3 regions of the Ensifer sp. 22460 genome follow, and region 3 is predicted to be linked to each of the others. Evidence: predicted binding sites of a transcription regulator. Region 3 holds the regulator's gene; each other region holds the start of a gene.
What was found. The regulator LexA, encoded in region 3, represses DNA repair genes until DNA is damaged. The targets are predictions, from matches to a motif close to TGTTCNNNNTGTGTTCNG.

Region 1 (5,139 bases), on a different contig from region 3:
CCGCGAACGCCAGGTCAGGGAATTGATCGATGCGCTCGACGAAGCCTTTCCCGGTCTGCCGGTGCTGATCGGCGGCGATCTCAACACCGGCAACCATGCTGGCGGCGACTTCGAAGCCGAAGGGCTCTTTGCGATGAGCGCTGCCCGCGGCTTCACCCGTCACGGTGGACCACTTGAGGTGATGACCACCCGGCCGAGCCTGATCACCCGTTGGCCGGAGCGCGCGATGAAGCTCGACTGGTTCCTCGCGCGCGGCCTGAAGATCGGCGAAACCAGGATCATTCCCTCGCTCGATGAAACCGGCCGGCCGCTTTCGGATCACGATCTCATCACCTGCGTGGTCGAAGGCTTCGAATAGGCTCAGCTCTCCTTGCCTAAGGCACGCCCGCATTCTACATGTCGAGGGCTTTTCCAGTGCGGGAGAGGGCAGCGGTTTTCTCGTCCTCTTCCGTTCTGACGATTTGAAATCGATCACGCTTGGCGTGATCCACAGGGGACGGGAAGATGGCGAAAATCGTCAATGTCGGGGTCCAGATGGACCATGTGTCGGGCATCAATATTGCGGGTGATTCTACCTTCGCCATGAGCCTCGAGGCACAGTCGCGCGGCTACCGCCTTTTCCACTACACGCCCGAAAAACTGTCGCTGCGCGACGGCAAGGTCTATGCGAGCGTGCAGCAGATGACGCTGCGCGACGTCAAGGGCGATCACTTCACGCTTGGCGAAGCCGAACGCGTCGATCTGTCGACCATGGACGTCATCCTGCTCCGCCAGGATCCGCCCTTCGACATGGGCTACATCACCTCGACGCATCTTCTGGAACGCCTGCATCCGAAGACGCTGGTCGTCAACGATCCGGCCTGGGTGCGCAATTCGCCGGAGAAGATCTTCGTCACCGAATTCGCCGACCTGATGCCGAAGACGCTGATCACCCGCGACCCCCAGGAGATCGCCAGCTTCCGCCAGGAGATGGGCGACATCATCCTGAAGCCGCTCTACGGCAATGGCGGCGCCGGTGTCTTCCATTCGACCCGTGACGACCGCAACCTGTCTTCCCTTCTGGAAATGTTCGGCCAGATGTTCCGTGAGCCCTTCATCGCCCAGGAATACCTGCCGGCGGTGCGCAAGGGCGACAAGCGCATCCTGCTCGTCGATGGTGAGCCGGTCGGCGCCATCAACCGCGTTCCGGCCGAACATGATGCGCGCTCCAACATGCATGCCGGCGGTCGGCCGGAGGCGACCGAGCTTACGGCGCGCGAAAAGGAAATCTGCGCCCGCATCGCTCCGGCGCTGAAAGCCCGCGGCTTCCTCTTCGTCGGCATCGACGTCATCGGCGACTACATGACCGAGATCAACGTCACGTCGCCGACCGGCATTCGCGAAGTCAAGAAGTTTGGCGGCGCCGATGTTGCGAGCCTGCTCTGGGACGCGATCGAGCGCAAACGCGCCTGATCCGGCGCTTCCGGTAGAACCTGTCTCCAGATGACGGAGATTGCCGCGGGCTTCCGCCCGCGGCTGCGGGGTTGTGCCCTTGCCAACGACAGCGCGTAGGTCTTGCCTCAGATGTTCCGTAATTGTTCTTGTTTTTGTGCGTGAACCGTGCAAGGCTCCGTCTTGCAACCCAAGGCGGTTGCGGCGCCCGTAATGACGGGCCGCCCGGGCGAGGGAGCAACCATGGTCGCGCGCGTCAGCACGGTCGCATTTCAGGGTATCGAGGGTCTGCCGGTCGACGTTCAGGTGATGGTCGCGCCGGGCAAAGTCGGCATGCAGATCGTCGGCCTGCCGGACAAGGCAGTGGCCGAAAGCCGCGAGCGGGTGCAGGCAGCGCTTCATGCTTCGGGTCTGGCGCTGCCGGCCAAGCGCGTCACCGTCAATCTCGCCCCCGCCGATCTGCCGAAGGAAGGCAGCCACTTCGATCTTGCGATCGCGCTGGGCCTGATGGCGGCGCTCGGCGCCATTCCCGGCGATGCGCTCTCACCCTATGTCGTGATCGGCGAGCTCAATCTCGACGGCACCATTGCCGCCGTTGCCGGCGCCCTTCCCGCCGCGATCGGCGCCAATGCGCTCGGCAAGGGGCTGATCTGCCCGGCCGAAAGCGGGGCGGAGGCTGCCTGGGCAGGTGCGGAGATCGACATTCTCGCACCGCGCAGCCTGATCGCGATCGCCAACCATTTCCGCGGCACGCAGGTGCTTTCGCGGCCTCAAGCCGCGATCCGCTCGGGCGCTGCCAACCTGCCCGATCTCGCCGACATCAAGGGACAGGAAAGCGCCAAGCGGGCGCTGGAGGTGGCTGCTGCTGGCAACCACAATCTGCTGATGGTGGGACCGCCGGGGTCGGGGAAATCGATGCTCGCCGCGCGGCTGCCGTCGATCCTGCCGCCGCTCAATCCGGCCGAGCTGCTCGAAGTGTCGATGATCCACTCGATCGCCGGGCAGTTGCCGGGCGGCAAACTCTCGGATCGGCGGCCGTTCCGCACGCCGCACCATTCCGCAACCATGGCCGCCATGGTCGGTGGCGGCTTACGCGCCAAGCCCGGCGAGGCCTCGCTCGCCCATCATGGCGTCTTGTTCCTGGACGAGTTTCCGGAGTTCACGCCGCAGGTGCTCGACGCACTGCGCCAGCCGCTCGAAACGGCGGAATGCATTATCGCCCGCGCCAATCACCGGGTGAGCTATCCCGCCGCCATCCAGCTCGTCGCCGCCATGAACCCCTGCCGCTGCGGCATGGCCGGTGAACCCGGGCGCAGCTGCGCCCGCGGCCCGCGCTGCATGACCGATTACCAGGCGCGCATCTCCGGCCCGCTGATGGACCGTATCGATATCCGCATCGACGTTCCGGCCGTCAGCGCCGCCGATCTGTTGAAGCCGGCCGCAGCCGAAAGCAGCGAAGTCGTCGCCCGTCGTGTTGCCCGCGCCCGTGCCCTGCAGACCGACCGCTTCGCCGCCCTCGGTCATCCGGAGTTGACGAGCAACGCCCGGTGTTCGACATCGATGATCGAGAAGATCGCCGAGCCCGACGCAGCGGGCCTGCAACTCCTCCGGGACGCTGCCGAGAAAATGAAATTCTCCGCCCGCGGTTACCACCGCGTGCTGAAGGTCGCACGCACGCTCGCCGATCTCGATGGCGCGCAGACCGTCGGCCGCATCCATCTGGCCGAAGCGATTTCCTACCGCATTGCCGGCGAGAGGCTGCAGGCGGCGGCGTAGCGGTCGGTTCGAAACAAAAGGGCGCCGCGAGGCGCCCTTTCCTTTCGTGGGAGAAGGCTTGTCGATCAGCCGCCGAGGCCTTCAAACAGCGCGGTCGAGAGATAGCGTTCGGCAAACGACGGGATGATGACGACGATGGTCTTGCCGGCGTTTTCTTCGCGCTGGCCAACCTCGATCGCCGCCGTCAGTGCTGCGCCGGCGGAGATGCCGACCGGCACGCCTTCGAGCCTGGCGACGAGGCGAGCAGCCTCGATCGCTTCGCCGCTGTTGACGGTGACGATCTCGTCATAAACGGAGGTGTCGAGGATCACCGGCGCAAAGCCCGCGCCGATGCCCTGGATCTTGTGCGGGCCCGGGTTGCCGCCGGAAAGCACAGGGGACTCTTCCGGCTCGACTGCGATCACCTTGATCGAGGGTTTGCGCGCCTTCAGCACCTGGCCGGCACCGGTAATCGTGCCGCCGGTGCCGATGCCGGACACGAAGATGTCGACAGCACCTTCGGTGTCGTTCCAGATTTCCTCGGCGGTCGTCTTGCGGTGGATTTCCGGGTTGGCCGGGTTCTCGAACTGCTGCGGAATGATGGCGTCGGGCAGCGTCTCGACCAGTTCCTGCGCCTTGGCGATCGCGCCCTTCATGCCCTTGGCACCTTCCGTCAGCACCAGCTCGGCGCCAAAGAGGGCCAGCATCTTGCGGCGCTCGACCGACATCGTTTCCGGCATGGTGAGGATCAGCTTGTAGCCCTTGGCGGCGGCGACGAAGGCGAGCGCGATGCCGGTGTTGCCCGAGGTTGGCTCGATCAGGGTCGTGCGGCCGGGAGTAATCTTGCCCTGGGCTTCCAGGCTCTCGATCATCGCCACGCCGATGCGGTCCTTGACCGAGGCGATCGGGTTGAAGAATTCGAGCTTGGCGAGCAGGTTCGCCTTGACGCCCTTCTCCTTGGCAAGCTTGTCCAGCCGCACGATGGGCGTATCGCCGATCGTCTCCGTGATCGAGGAATAGACGCGGCCGCGGCCGGGCTTGCGTGTGTCGGACATGGGTTTCTCCCTTGGGCGTGAACTGTCAGCTATGAGAATAGGAACAATGACTGCTCAATTCCAGCACGACAAAGACGCAGCGACGATCCGCCGGAGGAAAAAGCACCGGCGAAGTTGTTGTTCAGGAAAAGTTTTTTCAGCTCGCGCGGACGGCGATATAGGCGGCCGTTCCCGCCAACACGCTGGCTGCGACCCGGTTCAGTGCTTGCAGCGCCTTTGGCTGCTTGAGCAGCAGCCGTGCGCGCGCCGCGAGCAGCATATAGGGAACCAGCACGGCCAACAGCACCAGGAAGGTTGCCGCCAGCAAAAGGCCGTAGTCGCGGGGGCCGATGTCTGCGATGTCGATCAGCGTCGGCACCAGCGCCACATAGAACAGCATCGTCTTCGGGTTGCCGAGGGTGACGAGCAGGCCGGAGAGGAAGGACATGGCGGCACTCGTCGACGGTTTCGCCTTGATGTCCTCGGGCAGCAGCCCCGCGGTCCAGAGTTTCCAGGCGATGTAGCCGAGATAGAGGACGCCTGCGAATTTCACCACCAGGAAGACCGTGGTGAAGGTCTGGGCGATCAACGCCAGCCCGAGCACGACAGCCGTCAGGTAGATCATGTCGCCGAGCACGATGCCAAGACCCATGAAGAAGGTTTCGCGGAAACCGGAGCCCAGCGCGCGGGCGACGAGCGCCGTCACGCCGGGACCCGGTATGGCCGCAGCGATGAAGAGTGCGCCGCTATAGGCGATGAGAGCCGCGAGCGTCATGGGCATTCCTTCCGGTGGCGATGCCGATTTCTAGCGCAGACGGACAAAAAAGGGAAATCAAGGAACGACGACCGATGGGCGCCTGACGACAAAATTGATCGGGTGACAAGTCTGGCGTTGTCCGCCGACGCGGGATCGGTAGAG
Region 2 (5,139 bases), on a different contig from region 3:
CTGATCGGCATCGCGCTCCTTCGCACTTCCCCACCGGCGCGTCCTGCACTCGAAGCGATAGACGTCAATCTTCAAAGGTTCCCCCATGACCCAGTATCCCGATATCCTCCTTCATATCGACGGCGCCTGGCGGCCGGCTCGAGCGGGCAAGACCATTCCCGTCATCGACCCAGCCACAGAGGAAACGATTGGCCAGGTGGCCCGGGCAGAAGTGGCGGATCTGGATGAAGCGCTGAACGCCGCCCAAAAAGGCTTCCAGGTCTGGCGGGCGACCTCGGCTTTCGACCGGGCAAAGGTCATGCGAACGGCAGCGGCGCTGCTGCGCGAGCGTGCCGTCGACATCGCCTGGCTGATGACGCGGGAACAGGGCAAGCCGCTGGCCCAGTCCAAGGGCGAAATCCTCAGCGCCGCCGAAATCATCGAGTGGTTTGCCGAGGAAGGAAAGCGCGCCTATGGCCAGATCATTCCGCCGCGCACGCCAGACGTCACCCAGATGACCGTCAAGCTGCCCGTCGGCCCGGTCGCCGCTTTCACGCCGTGGAATTTCCCGATCAACCAGGTCGTACGCAAGCTGTCTGCCGCGCTGACCACGGGATGCTCGATCATCGTGAAGGCGCCGGAGGAAACACCAGCATCGCCGGCCGAACTGATCCGGTGCTTCGTCGATGCTGGCATTCCCGCAGGCGTCGTCAACCTCGTCTATGGCGTGCCGGCGGTCATCTCGGAGTATCTGATCTCGCATCCGGTCATCCGCAAGATGTCCTTCACCGGCTCGACCCCGGTCGGCAAGATGCTGGCAGCACTCGCCGGCCAGCATATGAAGCGCGCGACGATGGAACTCGGCGGCCACGCCCCGGTCATCGTCACAGACGATGCCGACATCGAACAGGCCGTCGCGATCATGTCCGGCAGCAAGTATCGCAACGCCGGGCAGGTCTGCGTGTCGCCGACCCGCTTCCTGGTGCAGGAGCGGGTGGCAGATCAGTTCCTTGAAGGTTTCGTCGCCGCATCGCGGAAGGTCAAGGTCGGCAACGGCCTTGAGACCGGCATAGACATGGGGCCGCTGGCCAATGAGCGGCGCATCCCGGCGATCGAAAGCCTGGTCGCCGACGCCGTGGAGCATGGCGGCCGGCTGGCAACCGGCGGGCATCGCATCGGCAACCGAGGCTATTTCTTCGAGCCGACGGTGCTTGCCGACGTTCCGGTCAGCGCCCGTATCATGAATGACGAACCCTTCGGTCCCGTCTCCATCATCAACCGCTTCAACGAGCTCGACGAAGCGATCAACGAGGCCAACCGCCTGCCGTTCGGGCTTGCGGCTTACGCCTTCACCGGCTCAGAGCGAAGCGCCTATCGCCTCGCAAGCGAAGTCGAGAGCGGAATGATCTCGATCAACCATCTCGGCCTGGCGCTGCCGGAGGTGCCCTTCGGCGGTATCAAGGATTCCGGCTACGGAACGGAAGGCGGCTCCGAGGCGATCGAGGCCTATCTGGAAACCCGCTTCGTCACGCGCAAGAGCGTGTAACCGCGCTCGATCATCTCCCGCGCGCGCCCGGCGCGCGGGAAATGCTGCGTGTCACCCAGCAAGGGCACGAGAGCCGCCCGCAGAAGTAGCAGTCTTAAATTTACTCCCCTGTTACGAAGTTTGCCCACCATCGGACCCATGGCATGATGCCTATGGGAGAGCACGATGGGTTATGATTGGAATGGCGCACGCGGGCGCCGCATGAAGATCGCACGATTTGGTACGGCCGTCGCTCTGGCAACCTTGTTGGTGTCGGTCGCTGCGCAGGTCGTGGCCCGGGCAATCTAAACACCGACGGGTTGGCTTGTTCGGCGCACCGAAGGCCAGGTCGAAGGTTTCCGAACACGGTGACTAATAGCCCCCGGATCTGCTTCTCGAGATCGAAAATTCGGCCGTCCACGGCTCCCCTCCTCGATGTTCCGGATATTCTGCGGCACAGCAGCCTGGTGAAAGCCCGGCCTGCCGGGTTTCCAGCGGCAATCGAAGCTGATACGTTCCATTTTTGTTCCGAGTCATCTGCTTCGGGCGAAGGGTTTGAGACCGTGAAGCGGAATCCGCGAATTCTTTCAAGGAGATGAAACGGAACGAAGAATTTGGCAATCTTGCTGACAACGCCTGGATACGTATGAGCGCCGCCTATCTCGAAAAACTGAATGACCGCCAGCGCCAGGCGGTGATGCATGGTGTGGGACTGCCGCAAGGCCAGGTTGGCGGCCCTCTGCTGATTATTGCGGGTGCCGGTTCGGGCAAGACGAATACGCTCGCTCACCGGGTGGGACATTTGATCGTCAACGGCGCCGATCCGCGTCGCATCCTGCTTATGACCTTTTCACGACGGGCGGCTTCGGAAATGAAGCGTCGGGTCGAGCGGATCTGTCGCCAGGTCATCGGCGACAATGCTGCGGTCATGACAGACGCGCTCTCCTGGGCGGGCACTTTCCATGGCATCGGCGCGCGTATCCTCAGGATTTATGCCGAACAGATCGGCCTCGGCCAGGATTTCACGATCCATGATCGCGAAGACAGCGCCGACCTGATGAACCTCGTTCGCCACGAGCTCGGTTTTTCGAAGATGGAAAGCCGCTTTCCGACCAAGGGGACCTGCCTGGCGATCTATTCGCGCGTCGTGAACTCGGAAAGCTCGATCATCGACGTGTTGAAGACGGCGTATCCTTGGGCTGCGAACTGGGAAGAGCAACTCAAGGAACTGTTTGCAGGCTACGTCGAGGCCAAGCAGGCGCAGGACGTCCTCGACTACGATGATCTGCTGCTTTACTGGGCGCAGATGGCTTCCGACGCGGAACTGGCGCAGGATATCAGCAGCCGTTTCGATCATATCCTGGTCGACGAATATCAGGACACGAACCGCCTTCAGGCCTCGATCCTGCTGTCGCTCAAGCCCGAGGGCCATGGCCTGACGGTCGTCGGAGATGACGCCCAGTCGATCTATTCCTTCCGGGCCGCGACGGTCCGCAACATCCTCGATTTCCCGAATGCGTTTTCGCCGGAACCCGCCGACGTCATCACGCTCGATCAAAACTATCGCTCGACCCAGCCGATCCTGGCTGCCGCCAACGGCGTCATCGGGCTTGCGCGGGAACGGTTCACCAAGAACCTCTGGACGGACAGGCAGTCGGAGCAGCGCCCGCAGCTTGTCACCGTCAAGGACGAGACGGACCAGGCCGCCTATATCGTGGAGCAGGTTCTCGCCAACCGCGAGGTCGGCATAGCGCTGAAGCAGCAGGCGGTGCTGTTTCGTTCCGCCAACCATAGCGGCACGCTCGAAGTCGAGCTCACCCGTCGCAACATTCCCTTCGTGAAATTCGGCGGCCTCAAGTTCCTCGACAGTGCCCATGTCAAGGATCTGCTGGCGACCTTGCGTTTCGCGCAGAACCCGCGTGACCGCGTCGCCGGCTTCCGGCTGTTGCAGATGCTGCCCGGGATCGGCCCGCAGACGGCAGGCAAGATCCTCGACGCGATCGCCGCCGATCCGGAGCCGCTCGCAGCACTCGCGGAAATCCCAGCGCCACCCAAGACCGGGGAGGATTGGGCGAGCTTCGTCGATCTCGTTTCCGCTCTACGGAAAGCCGACACGGGGTGGCCGGGGGAAATCGCGACGGCGCGTGCCTGGTACGAACCCCACCTTGACCGCATCCACGAAGACGCCGAAACGCGCAAGGCCGATCTCGTGCAACTCGAGCAGATCGCCGGCGGCTACCAGAACCGCGAGCGTTTCCTGACCGAACTGACGCTCGATCCGCCGGATGCCACCAGCGACCAGGCGGGCGTGCCCCTGCTCGACGAGGACTACCTGATCCTTTCGACCATTCATTCGGCCAAGGGACAGGAATGGCGCTCGGTCTTCATGCTCAATGTCGTCGACGGCTGCATCCCGTCCGATCTTGGCGTCGGCACGACCGCCGAGCTCGAAGAGGAACGGCGGCTGCTCTATGTCGGGATGACCCGGGCACGCGACCACCTGGCACTGGTGACGCCGCAAAGGTTCTTCACCTACGGCCAGAACAGCCAGGGCGACCGGCACGTCTACGCATCGCGAACCCGCTTCATTCCGGCGACGCTGCTGCAGTTCTTCGAGACGACGAACTGGCCGAAGATTTCGGCGGCCGCCGGCGAACGCAGTGCCAAGCAGATCCGCATCGATGTCGGCGCCCGGATGCGTTCCATGTGGAAGTGAGGGTGGGGTCGCGGCCGTGATGCTTCGGCCTCCGAACCGCCTGCTGCCCAGCGCCGTTCCTATGAAAAAGGATGATCTACCCGTCTGCTGTAGCAGAGATCGCCATTCAGGTGCGGGCATCAGCCGACGGTTTAGGGATGATGCAGCACGCTCACCCCGCCATCGACCGTCAGACAGGTAGCGTTCATGAAGGGGCATTCGTCCGAAATCATGAAGAGGGCGGCCTTGGCGATTTCCTCCGGCGTCGCGATGCGACCGCCGGGATGAAGCTTCATCGTTTCGGCTTCCGCCGCGGCCGGGTCGGGAAATGAGTTCCAGTATTCCTCGGCCTTCTGCGTGCGCACGTAGCCTGGCGCCAGCGCATTTACACGCACGCCCTGCCCGGCATATTCCAGCCCCAGCGCCTTGGTCATGCCGAGAAGCGCATGTTTGGCGACGGGATAGGGGAAGGTGTGCGGGATGATGGTGAAGGCGTGGGTCGAGGCGATGTTGAGGATGACGCCGCCGCCTTCCGCGATCATGCCGGGCAGCACGGCTTTGCTGCAGTTCCACGCGCCCTTGAGATTGATGTCGAAGCAGCGCTGCCAGTCGGCATCCGAGAGTTTCAGCGGCTCGAAGAAGACGTTGACGCCGGCATTGTTGACCAGCGCGTTCGGCTGGCCGATCTCGCGGCTGGCCGTGGCAATCGCCTGTTCGATGGCATCCGCATCCGTGATGTCGGTCGTGGTGTAGCCGATCTTTCCGCCGGTCGCACGGAGCCGTTCGGCCTCGGTCGCCAGCAGATCGCCATCACGATCGATGAGGTAGAGGCTCGCGCCTTCCGCAAGGAAGGTCTCGGCAATAGCAAGGCCGATGCCTTGAGCCGCCCCAGTGATGACGACGCGCTTTCCTTCGAGCCGACCCGCCATGTCCGCCCTCC
Region 3 (5,139 bases):
GACAGGTGGCCGAGTGGTTTAAGGCTCTGGTCTTGAAAACCAGCGTACGGGAAACCGTACCGTGGGTTCGAATCCCACCCTGTCCGCCATTTTCCCAAGAAATATAGTCCGACGATGGACCGCCATCCCTGGCGGTGCTTCATTTTAACGAGCGCTTGTCGGCAGGCGTCAGCGCCGTGTGGTTCGCCTCGGGCAGACGACGACTGGGCCCTCCGCCTTTCACTCAAGCCGCGGGTTAGAGGCTGAACGGATCACGCGCTGAGCGTTTCTCGTTTGGCGCGTTGAACGGATCGGACTTCTTCTCCTTGGATTTGCGGCCCTCGTCGGCGATGATCTCATCCACGGCTCGCTGGCATTTCAGGAGTTCTTCCGCCGCCGGGCCGGTGCCGCGCAGACTGAGGTTTGCGACAACGCGATCGTCAAAGGCGATCGCCAACGTCCTTTTGCGCACGAACCCCGTCAGGAATTCCGCATCGGTGACGTTCACGAACAGGAACTTGCCGCTCTCGTCGCCGGCGGCGGTCGCCGCCGCACTCCAGGGATCGCTCTTGTCGAAGCGGAACGTCAGGTCATAGTCCTTGCCGACCTCGAGCGACTTCCAATCGTCGCTGGCGAAACTCATGTAGAGTGGCGATTCGGAGCCCTTGGGATAGAACCCCAGGCGCAGCCTGATTCCGCCTTCGAATATCGACGTGATGAAACACGAGCCTTCCATCGACGTGTCGGAAGCAACGGTCCAGCCGCCGACTTCCTTCCATTTGATGATCTCGGACTCCTCAGCCACGGCCGGTCCCGTGGCCATCAGACAGCTCACCAACCCGAACAGCAATCTACGCATGCAAAACCCCCGTTTGCCCGCATTTTGATAGGTCGCCGCGTGACTGTCGAGGGTGGGTGACCCGCAACCCATGCAAAATCTTAGGAATATTCACCTCTCGCAGCGGAACGACGCTCACGCCAAAGATCACATGGCAAAGGGATCTTTCGACGACTTGGTCTGGCCGCCACCAGCAAAGGGGTCATTGTTTGGCGCATTCCCGCCGGCGCCCGCAAACGGATCGGCGGCCGCCCCCTGCCCGCCGTTTGGCATCAACGCAATCACCGCCTCCTGGCATTTGAACATCTCGCTGACGGCCTTCATCGAATCGCGCAGACTGAGGCTCGCCACGACGCGCCCTTCGAACGCCAGCGCCAGCGTGTTCTTGCGCACGAATTCGGTGAAGAAGTCGGTGTTGGAGAAGTTGACGACCAGAGCCTTCGAGCCTGTGAGGTCCACGCCGAACGCGACAGCCGGCCACTGGCGGCCACGGTCGAGCTGCAAGGCGACGTCATACTCCCGCTGCGGCTCGATCGATTTCCAGTCGGCATTGCCGATCGAAAGAAACGCCAGGTTCGCCGATCCTCTCGGATAGAAGCCGATTCGAAGGATCATTCCGCCGTCGTAGCTCGTCGCCGCATAGCACGAGCCGCCCAAGGACGGATCGGAGCCCACCGTCCAGGCATTGACCTCTTTCCAGATATTCGAACGCCCTTCTTCAGCTGAGGCCGCTCCGGCCGCCACCAACAGACCGAGAACCGCCAACGACAATCTACGCATGCAACCACCCCATTTTTCCCGCAAAGTTATCGTTTTTTTACAACCTGTCGAGACGGTGCGACATCTTCACAACACGGATTTGTGCACGCCGGCAGCGAGGCCGCGACTTGGCGCAACCCAAGCGATTGCGGCAAGGACGGCGCGCCAGGCTGAGGCGGCTTTGCCGCTGTGTGCCCCTGGCGCAAAACGGCCACAGCCTGCACTCAAAGAGCTGTTGAACACATGACAGTGATCGCCAAGCTTGCTGGACTTCGGAACGAAAGCGCGGTTCACATCGTTAACCGCCCCGTAGTCCCACCCTTGCATCAAAGTGGACGATCACCGTGCTTGCCGCCCTGCTTCTCGCTTCGATAGTCGCATCGCCCAATATGCCTGACGTCAAGCTCAGCGCCGCCACGGTGGACGAACTTCAGACCGATTTCGAGAGCGCCGTGCCGTGCCATCAGATCGATGGACGCAAGGTGTGGAAGGGTGCGATCGCGTTCTACATCCAGTCGTTCGTCTATGATGGCGACAGGCCGGTCGCGACCGATGCGGCGGACGCCGTACTTCCAGAAGACAACAGCGCCGAGACGGTGAAGGAATTCGAAGACGCCTGCGCCGCCACGCAGCCGGCCTAGCCTCTTTGCACGAAAACGCTCGCGATTCGTTCGAATCGCCGTGCCGTCGCGCAATGCGCTACGCCGCCGCCCTCCGTTTGGGCACGATCATCGCCCAAACCCGCTCTGCTCCCGTAAAAGTGACCAATCGACACGCACAGACGCGCCAATTGTCTGAATTCACGGAATTTTAGGCACTTGCGGAACACATATGGAACAGATAGTGTCTGTTCTTGATTTGTTTCACGCCTCTGGGAGCGACGTGCCATGCTGACCCGCAAGCAACAGGAATTGCTTCTCTTCATTCACGAACGCATGAAGGAGTCAGGCGTCCCACCATCATTCGATGAAATGAAGGATGCGCTCGACCTGGCGTCGAAGTCCGGCATTCACCGTCTGATCACGGCACTCGAAGAACGCGGGTTCATTCGCCGTCTGCCGAACCGAGCCCGCGCGCTCGAGGTCATCAAGCTTCCGGAGGCTTACGCATCCAGCCAGCAGCAGCCCCGCCGCGGCTTCTCGCCCAGCGTGATCGAGGGCAGCCTCGGCAAGGCGCCAGCGGCCGCTCCTGCCGCACCGCCGAAGCCCACGCCCGTGGCCGACAACACATCGGTTTCCGTGCCGGTCATGGGCCGCATCGCTGCCGGTGTGCCGATCTCGGCCATCCAGAACAACACGCACGACATTACCGTTCCGCTCGACATGATCGGCAACGGCGAACACTACGCTCTCGAAGTCAAGGGCGACTCGATGATCGAAGCCGGCATCTTCGACGGCGACACCGTGATCATCCGCAATGGCAATACGGCCAATCCCGGCGATATCATCGTGGCGCTCGTGGATGATGAGGAAGCGACGCTGAAGCGCTTCCGGCGCAAGGGCGCATCGATCGCGCTCGAAGCCGCGAACCCTGCCTACGAAACGCGGATTTTTGGGCCCGATCGGGTGAAGATCCAGGGCAAGCTCGTCGGGCTGATGCGCCGCTACCACTGATTCCGAGGTAAATCTGGCATCCGACCGAGCCTCGCCACCGCTTGCGGTGGCGAGGCTCTGTTTATTGATGGCGACCTGAAGGCGCGCCTCTTATTCGTGGATGGTGTACTCGCCGAGCTCGCAGAGGTCCTGCATGTCTTCGGTCGTATCGAGGTCGGAGCCTTCTTCGAACTCGAAGCGCATGTCGTACTTGCAGACCTCCCGGCCGTCGGCGATGGTGATCTCCATGTCTTCTCCGGGGTTCAGCACCTGCCGGCCGAAAACATCGTCTTCCCACTCATTGACACCCACAGGCGACGTATAGAAGTTCGTCAGCACTGCGTTGGTGTTGTTCTTCAGCTTGAAAACCAGATCCTCCGCCCGCGCCTCGAATGTGGTCGCAGCGAAGAGGGCCAAGGCCGTCAGGACAAGTTTCGTCTTCATATATGCCATTGCCTCCGTTTTGATGATGACGGACGCTACCGATGCGGCTGATGTCAGCGGAGTCATCGTTCCCCCTCTACCGATTTCACCGAAGCGATAAGATCCAACGGATAGCTAATGGACGTGGCTTGCGCGGGCGTGGGGAGGCAACCATGCAATCGCTCTGCCCCGAGGCAGAACGTCTATCCACACTAAAATGAGGTGAGAGTTTTTGGAGGCCTCGCCCGGAATTGAACCGGGGTACAAGGATTTGCAGTCCTCTGCGTCACCACTCCGCCACGAGGCCTCACAGCTCGGATAACCGAGCGTTGGCGCGGATTTAGAATGATTGCAGAAAAACCGCAAGAGGCATTTTCCGAAAAACGCGCCGTCGATTTGTAAGACGGATACTTTCCACAGAGCGATCGCGAACCTCCGCCGATCGCATCTGGGGTGGCCTCAACACCAGGGCGTCGCGTGTCCTGTCCACGGCCGCACCAGTCCCTCGGATACGAGCACACGCCCGATAGACTGGTCGCCGCGGGTGACCAGCCGCAGCTTTTCACCGGCCTTGGCATCCTGACGGCCGCTCGCCGTTTCCAGCCTGAAGTCACCCGCATTCAACAATTCGCGCAGGCGCTGCTTGGCATAGAAGCCGCGCGAACGTTCCTTGTCGCAGCTTGCCTGGCGAATACGCGGCGCATCGACGTCTGCCACGCGGATCGTTTCGCCGTGGTACAGGAAGGTGGCGCCGTCGATCACGCAGTTGTCGTTGCGAATCCCGCAGAAATAAAACTGATCCGTGCGAACGGATGCCGTCTTCACTTCCTCATTGGGCCGCACCACGGGTGTCGGCGCCTTGGCGCCGACGTCGACGGACGGCACCGGAGCGGCGAGGGCAACTCTTGTCATCGGATTCGGCTTCTGCTTCTCCGCCTGCTGCGCGGGACGCGCGTCCGATTTCTGCGCGACACGAACGGGCTTCGGCCTCGACTCGTGTCGGGACGTGAACGCGACCACGTCCGATACCACCGGCCAATGCTGCAGTTCGGCGCGATGATCGTAAGCGACCACGCCGCCGACAGTGAGTGCGGCGGCCAGATACCACGGCGCCATACCGCCTTGTTTGCCCCTGCTCCGACCGGAATTCCGGCTTCGACGTTTCGTAGTGGCTTTGGCCATGCGTCCCCATCCTGATTCGCGACTGCATTATGCGTTTGATGGGTTGCCGAAAAGTTTTCGGCGGCCTCCCTCAACAAAGGGTTCAGCCGCTTCGGGGCGGGTGCTTTGACCGCAATAGCTCCGGTTCACGAGCCGTTCGAAGAATCGGCTCGTCCGCGCCAGCGCGCCCACCAAACAGCCAGGCGACGCCGGCGACGGCGGACGGATGGGATATCGTGCGAAAGCACGATGAGGCCCAGCGGTATCATCCAGAAGCCGAGCACCGGCAGAAAGCCAAGAAAACCAAAGAACACCAGAAGCGAGCCCAACAGGATACGCAGCAGTGGCGATTCCGGCAGCGTGATGCGCCACTTCCCGAGCACGATC

Region 1: ACTJKM_RS15315 (YifB family Mg chelatase-like AAA ATPase) is a predicted target of LexA. The motif match lies at 1,565-1,582, and genes of this name have one in related genera.
Region 2: ACTJKM_RS07610 (ATP-dependent helicase) is a predicted target of LexA. The motif match lies at 2,018-2,035, and genes of this name have one in related genera.

What each region holds. Positions count from the first base shown of each region.
Region 1 covers NZ_JBQENZ010000010.1:187,922-193,060, forward strand. The annotation lists gene ACTJKM_RS15305 (endonuclease) at 1-358, shown strand, start outside; gene gshB (glutathione synthase) at 505-1,452, shown strand; gene ACTJKM_RS15315 (YifB family Mg chelatase-like AAA ATPase) at 1,675-3,207, shown strand; gene cysK (cysteine synthase A) at 3,273-4,241, opposite strand; gene ACTJKM_RS15325 (LysE family translocator) at 4,378-4,995, opposite strand.
Region 2 covers NZ_JBQENZ010000005.1:27,469-32,607, reverse strand. The annotation lists gene ACTJKM_RS07615 (NAD-dependent succinate-semialdehyde dehydrogenase) at 86-1,525, shown strand; gene ACTJKM_RS07610 (ATP-dependent helicase) at 2,151-4,220, shown strand; gene ACTJKM_RS07605 (SDR family oxidoreductase) at 4,352-5,128, opposite strand.
Region 3 covers NZ_JBQENZ010000008.1:241,704-246,842, forward strand. The annotation lists tRNA gene ACTJKM_RS12875 (tRNA-Ser) at 1-89, shown strand, start outside; gene ACTJKM_RS12880 (hypothetical protein) at 236-802, opposite strand; gene ACTJKM_RS12885 (hypothetical protein) at 965-1,597, opposite strand; gene ACTJKM_RS12890 (hypothetical protein) at 1,921-2,217, shown strand; gene lexA (transcriptional repressor LexA) at 2,464-3,189, shown strand; gene ACTJKM_RS12900 (hypothetical protein) at 3,280-3,612, opposite strand; tRNA gene ACTJKM_RS12905 (tRNA-Cys) at 3,825-3,898, opposite strand; gene ACTJKM_RS12910 (thermonuclease family protein) at 4,051-4,773, opposite strand; gene ACTJKM_RS12915 (hypothetical protein) at 4,899-5,139, opposite strand, start outside.